One region of the Rhodopseudomonas boonkerdii genome, then DNA from elsewhere that is predicted to be linked to it. Evidence: predicted binding sites of a transcription regulator. Region 1 holds the regulator's gene; each other region holds the start of a gene.
The links. Region 1 encodes PhoB, which activates phosphate uptake and scavenging genes when phosphate is short. Its sites were predicted from a motif close to TGTCATNNANCTGTCAT; they were not measured.
Positions count from the first base shown of each region.

Region 1 (3,277 bases):
GCGTCACTTTCAACGCGCACTCCATCGCTTCCGCACCCGAATTGGCGAAGAACACGAAATCAGCGAACGAATTTTCGCAAAGCCGCGCGGCGAGGCGCTCACCATCCGGGCTCTTGAACAGGTTCGACATGTGCCACAATTTGGTGGCCTGCTCCTGCAGCGCTGCGACCATATGCGGATGCGCGTGACCGAGCGAATTGACCGCAACACCGCTGGTAAAATCGAGATAGCGCTCGCCGGTCGTCGAGATCAGCCAGGCCCCCTCACCGCGCTCGAACGCCACATCTGCGCGCGCGAAGACAGGCAGAAGGTGAGCCTGAGAAATTTGCGAGGATGGTGCGTTGCTGGTCATAACGGTTCCGATCAATCAGCCTGTGGCCCCCACCGATGTCGGGCACTATCGATGACAACAGTGCGACACGGGGCAGCGGACCCTCAAAACGAAACGTGCCGCCCTTCTCGGGCGGCACGCGCGCGATATTCTATGGGGGCCACCCGGGGTGTCAACCGCGCATAGTGGCTTTCAAGCCACCCCGGGGCGCACAAAAAGCCGCTTTTTCTGCTTGGTTGACACAAAGCATGTGGATGTGACTCGGCCGACTCTTGCGCGTGAGTCGCGGCATCATGTAGTTTTTGGCTTGTCGGATACGACATCTCGTGCGGCAGTAGACCCTTATACACTATCGGTACGGCGTAAGGCCGGAAGCAGTCATGCATCCGGTGAGCGCTAAGGGATTCTGACAGCGAGGTTTTTGACGATTTCAAGTCGCAGCGTCGGAGCCGATCCGGCCCGACGCCTACGAAGGGATTTGGCGATGACGGTAATCACTTGGACCGACGATCGCGTCGAACAGCTGAAGAAACTCTGGGAGGGCGGCCTTTCCGCCAGCCAGATTGCAGCGGAACTCGGTAACGTCACCCGTAACGCCGTGATCGGCAAGGTGCATCGGCTCGGCCTGTCCGGCCGCGCCAAGAGCCCTTCGTCCGCCGCGCCGCGCCCGCGCAAGCCGCGACCGGCCCAAATGGTGCGAATGCCGCGCCCCGTGGCCCGTGGCAACACTGCGCTGGCGCACAACTACGACGTCGAGATGGAGCCGGATCCGATCGCGGTCGACAATGTGATCCCGATCAGCCAACGCCTGCAGCTCGTCGAACTCAGCGACGCCACCTGCCACTGGCCGGTCGGCGATCCGGCCAGTTCCGATTTCTATTTCTGCGGCGGCAAGGCCGTGGCGGGCGCTCCTTACTGCGCGCACCATTCGCGCATCGCCTATCAGCCGGCAGCGGATCGCCGTCGCACTGCACCGAAGCCGCCGCGGTAAGCGAAAGAGTAATGAGCTAACAAAAATGCCCGGCGACGAGCCGGGCATTTTTCGTATTTTGCTATCGGGAAGAGCCATCATCTCCGCCCTCATAGTGAGGAGGCGCGCAGCGCCGTCTCGAACCATGAGTTGTGGGCGTTCCGTATCCATCCTTCGAGACGCGGCCTACGGCCGCTCCTCTGGATGAGGGCGAACCGTATGGAAGCAGAGTTACTCCGCCGCCTTGTCGAAACGATCATCGAGCGCATAGCCGGCGCCGCGAACGGTGCGGATCGGATCGGGCTCGCCGGCCGGATTGAGCAGCTTGCGCAGACGACCGATGTGAACGTCGACCGTGCGCTCATCGATATAGATGTCGCGGCCCCAGACACTGTCGAGCAGCTGTTCGCGGCTGAACACGCGGCCGGGATGCTCGAGGAAGAACTCAAGCAGCCGATATTCGGTCGGACCAAGATCGATCGGACGCGACGCACGGACGACCCGGCGCTTGTCGCGGTCGAGTTCGATATCGCCGAAGGCAAGTACGGTGGCAAGACGTTCCGGTGCCGCACGACGCAAGAGACCCTTCACACGGGCCAGCAACTCCGGGACGGAGAATGGCTTGACGATGTAATCGTCCGCGCCGGTGGCGAGGCCACGAACGCGCTCGCTCTCCTCACCGCGGGCGGTGAGCATGATGATCGGCAGCGCCTTGGTTTCCGGCCGCGCCCGCAAGCGACGGCAGAGTTCGATGCCGGACAACCCCGGCAGCATCCAGTCGAGGACCACGAGGTCCGGTACGCGCTCTTTCAAGCGGGTGTCGGCATCGTCGCCGCGGGCAACCGTCTCGACATCGTAACCTTCGGCGTCGAGATTGTAGCGCAGCAGTGTGGTCAGAGCTTCCTCGTCTTCCACTACCAGAATGCGCGCGTTCATATGGCTCGTTCCTATCTTTCGTTCAGGGACGTCGCGGCGAGCCTCAGCTCGCCGGTGTCGCAAAGTTGGTCATGTCGCCCTTCGGACGCTTGTCGACCATCTGCTGACCTTCGATCATGTAGAATACGGTCTCGGCGATATTGGTCGCGTGATCGCCAATCCGTTCGATGTTCTTGGCGCAGAACATCAGATGGATGCAGAACGAAATGTTGCGCGGATCTTCCATCATGTAAGTGAGAAGCTCGCGGAATAGCGACGTACAGATCGCGTCGATTTCCTCATCGCCCTTCCATACGCTCATCGCTGCCGGCAGGTCATGCGCGGCATAGGCGTCAAGCACCGCCTTGACCTGGGTATTCACCAGATCGGTCATATGCTCGAGGCCGCGGATCAGCTTCAGCGGGTGGAAATCGCTATCCAGCGCATTGACACGCTTGCCGATATTCTTGCTGAGATCGCCGATGCGCTCGAGATCCGTGGCAACGCGAAGCGCGCCGACGATCTCGCGCAGGTCCACCGCCATCGGCTGACGCTTGGCGATGGTGAGAACGGCACGCTCTTCGATCATCCGTTGCAGCTGGTCGATTTCCGCGTCGGTCGCCACCACGCGCGCGCCCAGGGCTACGTCACGGCGGATCAGGGCGTCGACGGATTCGACGATTTGACGCTCGGCGAGGCCTCCCATCTCGGCGACGAGACGGGTCAGTTCTTGAAGATCGTCGTCGAAGGCCTTAGTCGTATGTTCAAAAGCCATAGCTCAATCCTCTCGCGAGTTGATCGCGTCAGCCGAAACGGCCGGTGATGTAATCCTGAGTGCGGCGGTCGCTCGGCGAGGTGAAGATCTTGTTGGTCTGATCGAATTCGACCAGCTCACCGAGATACATGAAGGCGGTGGTGTCGGAGACGCGCGCCGCCTGCTGCATGTTATGGGTCACAATGGCGATCGTGTACTGATCCTTGAGTTCGTCGATCAGTTCTTCGACCTTGGCGGTCGAGATCGGATCGAGCGCCGAGCAAGGTTCGTCGAACAGGATCACTTC
Region 1 covers NZ_CP036537.1:646,594-649,870, reverse strand. Annotated here, with positions in the region: gene E0H22_RS03030 (aspartate aminotransferase family protein) at 1-352, opposite strand, end outside; gene E0H22_RS03025 (GcrA family cell cycle regulator) at 816-1,322, shown strand; gene phoB (phosphate regulon transcriptional regulator PhoB) at 1,533-2,237, opposite strand; gene phoU (phosphate signaling complex protein PhoU) at 2,281-2,991, opposite strand; gene pstB (phosphate ABC transporter ATP-binding protein PstB) at 3,020-3,277, opposite strand, start outside.

Region 2 (3,277 bases), 2.0 Mb from region 1:
ATCCGGCAACAATTGCCAACTCTGTTCGGTATCCTTGAGATTGGCCACCATGATCTGTTCGAGAACCTGCGTATGCACGGTCGGATTCTGCAGCGGGCACAGCACCTCGACGCGGCGATCAAGATTGCGCGGCATCATGTCAGCGGACGAGATATAAACGGCTGCCTTCGGACTCGGCAGGCCATGGCCCATACCGAAACAATAGATGCGGCAATGTTCAAGGAAACGGCCGATGATCGATTTGACCCGGATGTTCTCCGATAGTCCGGGCACGCCAGGGCGCAGGCAGCAGATACCGCGCACGACGAGTTCGATCGAAACGCCGGCTTTCGAGGCCTCGTAGAGCGCATCAATGATACCCGGATCGACCAGCGCATTCATCTTCAGCCAGATCGCGCCGGGCTTGCCGGCACGTGCGAATTCCGCCTCGGCTTTGATGTGACCGATCATCTGCTTGCGCAATGTGAGCGGCGACACCGCCATCTTCTCGATGTCGCTCGGCTCCGCATAACCGGTGATGTAGTTGAAGACGCGCGCGACGTCGCGACCGATGATCGGGTCCGACGTGAAGAAGGACAGATCGGTGTAGATGCGCGCTGTAACCGGATGATAGTTGCCGGTACCGGTATGAACATAAGTCGTCAGCGCCCCGCCCTCACGACGCACCACGAGCGACAGTTTCGCGTGCGTCTTGAGTTCGAGGAAACCATAGACCACCTGCACGCCGGCCCGTTCGAGGTCGCGAGCCCAGCGGATATTTGCCTCTTCGTCGAAACGCGCACGCAGCTCAACCAGGGCAGTCACCGACTTGCCGGCTTCGGCCGCCTCGACCAGCGTGCGAACGATCGGCGAATTGTTGGAGGTGCGGTACAGTGTCTGCTTGATGGCGACGACGTCGGGATCGCGCGCCGCCTGCTGCAGGAACTGGACGACGACGTCAAAGGACTCATAGGGGTGATGGACGACGAGATCCTTCTGCCGGATCGCCGCGAAGATATCGCCGCCGTGATCGCGCACACGCTCGGGATGGCGCGGCACATAGGGAACAAATTCCAGATCCGGGCGATCGAGACGTGTGAGCTGCGAAACCTCGTTCATGGCCAGAATACCATCGACCAGAAGAATTTCGTCATCGGAGGTTGCCAGGGCACGCTGCACCGAGGCGCGCAATTCCACCGGCATAGCCGCTTCGATCTCAAGCCGGATGACCGAGCCTCGACGGCGACGCTTGAGCGCCGATTCGAACAGGCGAACGAGATCTTCGGCCTCTTCTTCGACTTCCAGCTCGCTGTCGCGAATGATGCGGAATGCGCCCTGCCCTTGAACGACATAGCCGGGGAAAAGACGCCCGATGAACAGGCTCGTCGCCTGTTCCAGGGTGATCAAGCGAACCTCACCCTCCTTACCCGGATTGGGCAGACGGATGAAACGGTCGATCTTGCCGGGCATGCGGATCAGCGCGTTCATCGTCTTGCCATCGGCCACACGCGTCAAATGCAGCGCGATGGTGAAGCCGAGGTTCGGAATGAACGGAAACGGATGCGCGGGATCGATCGCCAATGGGGTCAGCAGCGGGAAGATGTTGTGGAGAAAGTGATCCTCAATCCAGCTGCGCTCGGCCCTGGTGACGTCCTTTCCATCGAGCAGGACGATACTGGCATCGGCAAGCATGCTGCGCTGCTCGCGCCAGATGGCCTGCTGATCGTTGGCAAGCTTGGATACCGAATGGTTGATCAGCACCAGCTGCTCCGCCGGTGTCAGCCCGTCCGGGCTGCGCTCGGTGATCCCCTCGCGCACCTGGGCCTTCAGCCCCGCGACGCGCACCATGAAGAATTCATCGAGATTATTTGCCGAGATCGACAGGAAGCGGACGCGTTCCAGCGCGGGATGGCCTGGATTGACGGATTCCTCCAGCACGCGACGATTGAAGTGCAGCCAGGAGAGCTCGCGATTGATGAAACGTTCCGGTCCTGATGCGATGGCTTCGACAGGCTTTGACTCGCCCTTTTTCTCTTCAATGGCAATCTCTTCCGCGGAGTCCATCAGGTCGCAATCCATCCAGTTCGAGCAATGTGGCGGTATCAGCTAAACGCAGCGGACAATGTGTTAGTTAAATGACAGTTCGATGACATTCAGAAACTGACACAGGCCGCCGTCAAGGCATGATATGCGCTGCGGTGCGAAGCCGCATAGCCGATATGAAACTCACGATTCGCGCAATAGTTCGGCAGCAAGCGCCCGGGTGACGGGACGCCGAAGCCGCAGCGCCTCGCTGTCGAGCAGCTCGACAGTCCGGCGCGCGGCAGCAAAAGATCGCTCGATCCGGCTTGAGATGTAACTGACGACGGTCTCGTCGATGCTCATCTGGCGATCGGCGCAGAATTTAACGATCAGCGCGCGAAACAGGAGATCATCGGGCGCATTGAGCTGCACCACCGGCACGGCGCGCAAGCGCGAACGCAGATCGCGCAGCCCGATCTCCATCGCCACCGGAACAATCCGGGTCGTGATCAGCACATAAGCACCATCTTCGCGCGCAAGATTGAGCAGATGGAACAGCGCCCGTTCATCGAAATGGTCCGGGGTCAGGTCTTCCACCACCAGCGCACCGGTCGCCAGCGCGCCGGGCACGGTGGCGGCCGTCAGGGCATGCGCCATGGTCGAACGCGCTCCAGCCTGTTCGGCCCAGATCGAGGCGAGATGGCTTTTGCCGGAACCTTCCGGCCCAGCCAGCAGCATGACCCGGTTCGGCCAGTCCGGCCAGCTATCGATCAGCCCGAGCGCTTCGGCATTGGCCGACCCCTCAAGAAAATCGTCGCGCGACAGGCTTTCCGCATGGGGCAGCGCAAATGCCAGTTGACGAGGTTGAACGCGGACAGACACGCAAATACTCCAGGCCGGCGAGCCGGCAGTCACTCAGGGCGCTCGCCCGCCTCGATCGTGCTCATGTGCCGTACCCACTCGACCAGGTAAAGGCCGACGGAGGCGAGCGACAGGACGGTAACAAAACCCATTAAAATCAAATTGTAAGGTGACGAATTGAAACCAAATCCGAGCGCCGCAAGGACCAGCGCGGCGAACGCCACCTGAGCTACCGTATTGAGTTTCGAGACCATCAGCGGCTTCATCGGAATCGGCTTGCCGAACAGCCAGGAGACGATCACCGCGCCCACGATCATGATATCCCGCGACACCACCAGAATCACCAGCCAGCGCGGCACTGCCCCCCATATCCCCAGGGAGACGTAGATCGAGACCAGAAGGGCCTTGTCAGCCA
Region 2 covers NZ_CP036537.1:2,687,852-2,691,128, reverse strand. Annotated here, with positions in the region: gene E0H22_RS12465 (RNA degradosome polyphosphate kinase) at 1-2,043, opposite strand, end outside; gene E0H22_RS12460 (P-loop NTPase family protein) at 2,206-2,883, opposite strand; gene E0H22_RS12455 (CDP-alcohol phosphatidyltransferase family protein) at 2,913-3,277, opposite strand, start outside.
Region 2: the regulator PhoB is predicted to act here: its motif matches at 2,115-2,131, upstream of E0H22_RS12465 (RNA degradosome polyphosphate kinase).

Region 3 (3,277 bases), 870 kb from region 1:
CGGCTCGTCGGGTAATCCCGCGTTCGATGCGGAAACCGTAGCGACGGTGCGCCGCGCGCAGCCCTTCCCACCGTTCCCGGCCGAGATGGCGCTGTCGAGCCAGTCCTTCACGCTACCGCTGTCCTACGATTTGCGGTGAAGCCTCTTCGCTGTCATTGCGCCGGATTCGCCCGCTCGAATTGCCGCAGCAACCTGTTGCCGCGCTCCACCGCCGTATCGAGTGCCTGCTGCGCCGACTTCTTTCCGGCAAAGGCGGCTTCGAGCTCATCCTCGATGGCATCGCGGATCAAGGTGAAGGAACCGAGCCGCAATCCGGTCGAATTCTCCGTCGGCGGTTTCAGCGTGATCTGCTCGATCGATTTCTCGGTGCCGGGATTGCGCAGATAGAAACCTTGCGCCTTCGTCAACTCGTAAGCCGCGCGTGTGCTTGGAAGATAACCCGTGTTCTGATGCCACGCCGCCTGAATGTCCGGCTGCGACAGGAACGCGAAGAACCGCGCGACGCCCTTGTATTCGTCGCGCGGACGATCGCGCAACACCCACAGCGTGGCGCCGCCGATCATCGAGTTCTGCGGCGCACCGGCGACGTCCGGCCAGTATGGCAACATGCCATAACCGACATCGAATTTCGCATTGGCAAGAATATCGGCGCGTGTGCCGGAAGAGCCCAGAAAAATCCCGCACTCGCTCTTCTGGAAGCGCGGCTCCGCCGCAGTCGCCCGACCGCTATAGTCGAACACCTTGGTCTTCTGCCATTCGGCGAGCTGCGCGATATGACGTATCATGATCGGATTGTTGAAGGTCAGCTCGGCATCAAGGCCGCCGAGGCCGTTCGATCGGGTCGCCAGCGGAATGTTATGAAAGGCCGAAAAATTCTCCACATTGATCCACGATGGCCATGCCGTGGTGAAGCCGCATGGCGTTCCGGCGGCGCGCAGCCGCTGCGCCATCGCGCCAAGCTCGGGCCAGGTCTTCGGCGGTTCATCGGGATTGAGGCCGGCGGCACGAAACAGATCCTTGTTGTAGTACAGAATCGGCGTCGAGGCATTGAACGGGAACGACAGCATGTTGCCGGCCGTATCGGTGTAATAGCCGGTGATCGCCGGCAGGTAGGCCGAAGGGGTAAATGTCTCGGCCTGGTCGCGCATCAGCTCATAGACCGGATAGGTCGCGCCCTTGGCGGCCGTCATGGTCGCGGTGGCGATCTCGTTCACCTGCACGATGGCCGGCTGGCTGCGGGAGCGGAAGGCGAAGATCGCCGCTGTCACCGTTTCCGTATAATTTCCCTTATAAATCGGGACGATACGGAAACCGCTCTGGGTGGCATTGAAATCGGCCGCCAGTTTCTCGACCTGCCGTCCCAGTTGCCCGGACATGGCATGCCACCATTGCACTTCGACGACCGCCCGCGCCGGAGCCGTCGCCAGCAGGAGCGCCGTGACGAGCGCACAACATCCGGGCGCCAGTTTCCGCATCATCCAAGCCTGCCCTCTTGCAGTGCCGATCGGGACCGGCGTGTCATCAGTCCGTCGCCGGAAGGCCTCGCCCTTCAGCGACACACGAAAATGACGTTTTCGATAAGATTCTAGAGCACGATCCCGATAAGTGGATATCGGTTTCCGGACAAGATCATGCTTCCGTGAAGAAAGCCCCGGAACCGGCCGGCTGCAAGCAGATTCATCATGACGCCGCAGGACTGTGTTGAATTCCGATGCCTTTCGGTTCAATCGCCAGTATAGCTGCAGGGCTTGGATAGACCTTGTTCGCCAGTTGAACCTTTCCCAAAGCCAGATGACACACTCGTGGTGACAAGCCCGCATCGTGAAGTATCCGAGGGTCAGGAAGGGCTGGCGGCACAAGGCCGAACCGGCATTGTGGGACTTGTGCGCGCGATTCCGATCCGCTGGCGCATTCTCTCTATCGCGGCGCTGAATTCCGCTGTGGTCCTCGTCCTCGCCGGCCTGATCTGGAGCGGCTCGCGCGTGCTCTCCTCGGCCTGGGAGGATGTCCGGCAGGTGCGACAATCCGATCAGGTGCTTGCGCTGCTGGAAAGCGAGACCGGCCGGCTGCAGAACCTGATCCATCGTTACATCAACCAGCCGAGCCCGGAACTCTTTGCCGAGATTCTGCTGCTGCGCGAAGCGGTGCTTGGCACGCTGAACACCCGCGCGTCCACGGATCCGATGATTTCGGGGTCAGTGGCGGAACTGGAGCGCGTGACGGAGCGCTTCCTCAGCGGCTTCGGTGAGCTCCGGACGTTGCAAAGCACCATCGCCAAGACTTACGAAGACCAGGTGCTCGGGCCCGCCAAGGACATGGCAGGGCTCTATTCCATCATAGAAGGCGCCACCGGCCAGCGCGATGCCCTGATCTGGCCGGCACTCGGCAAATCCCGCGAAGCCTTCACGGCGATGCTGGTGGCAGCGAATTCCTATTATCTCTCGCTTGCCTCGGCCTCGGCGGAGGAAGCCCGCCGCAACACCGAGATGATCGAACGCACCATTCCGGTCATGACCGACCTCGCCGACAACGACCTGCAGCGTATCGCGTTGCAGCGCCTGAAAGGGAGCGCCAGCGCGTTGCGCGACGGTCTCACGAAACTGTCGGAACAACTGTCCAGCCGCACCGATCTGCTCCGCAATTCCATCGATGCCAGCCAAGCTGAAACCATCGCCGCCATCGACGGGTTGTCGGTGAAGATGCGCCAGCGCGAACAAAGCGCGCAGACCACCTTCGCCCGTACGCTGGCGGCCATCTCGCGCAACGTGATGGTGATTGCCGGCGCCTTTCTCGGTATCATTCTCACCGCAGGCATCATCATCACGCTCAGCATCCGCATGCCGCTGCGGCAGATCATGACCTCGATGCGGGCGATTACCTCGGGCGACCTCGATCGCAAGGTGCAGGGCACCACGGCCACCGACGAGATCGCCGCCATGGCGCGGGCGGTCGAAGTCTTTCGCCAGAACGCCATTGCCAAGCGCGACGCCGAAAACGAGCTGCGTGCGGCCAAGGAAAAGGCCGAGAGCGCATTGCTCGAACTCAATACGGCCCAGCAGAACCTGATCGACGCGGAACGGCTCGCCGCGCTCGGCGGCCTCGTCGCTGGCGTGGCCCATGAGGTCAACAACCCGATCGGCATCAGCCTGACGGTGGCATCGAGCTTCGCACGTCGCGCCGAGATGTTCGACGCGGAACTCCGCTCGAAATCACCGCTGAAACGCTCGCAGCTCGAAGATTTCGTCAGGACGTCGCAAGACGCCGCGCAGCAACTGGT
Region 3 covers NZ_CP036537.1:5,406,294-5,409,570, forward strand. Annotated here, with positions in the region: gene E0H22_RS24845 (energy transducer TonB family protein) at 1-139, shown strand, start outside; gene ugpB (sn-glycerol-3-phosphate ABC transporter substrate-binding protein UgpB) at 153-1,475, opposite strand; gene E0H22_RS24855 (sensor histidine kinase) at 1,848-3,277, shown strand, end outside.
Region 3: the regulator PhoB is predicted to act here: its motif matches at 1,517-1,533, upstream of ugpB (sn-glycerol-3-phosphate ABC transporter substrate-binding protein UgpB).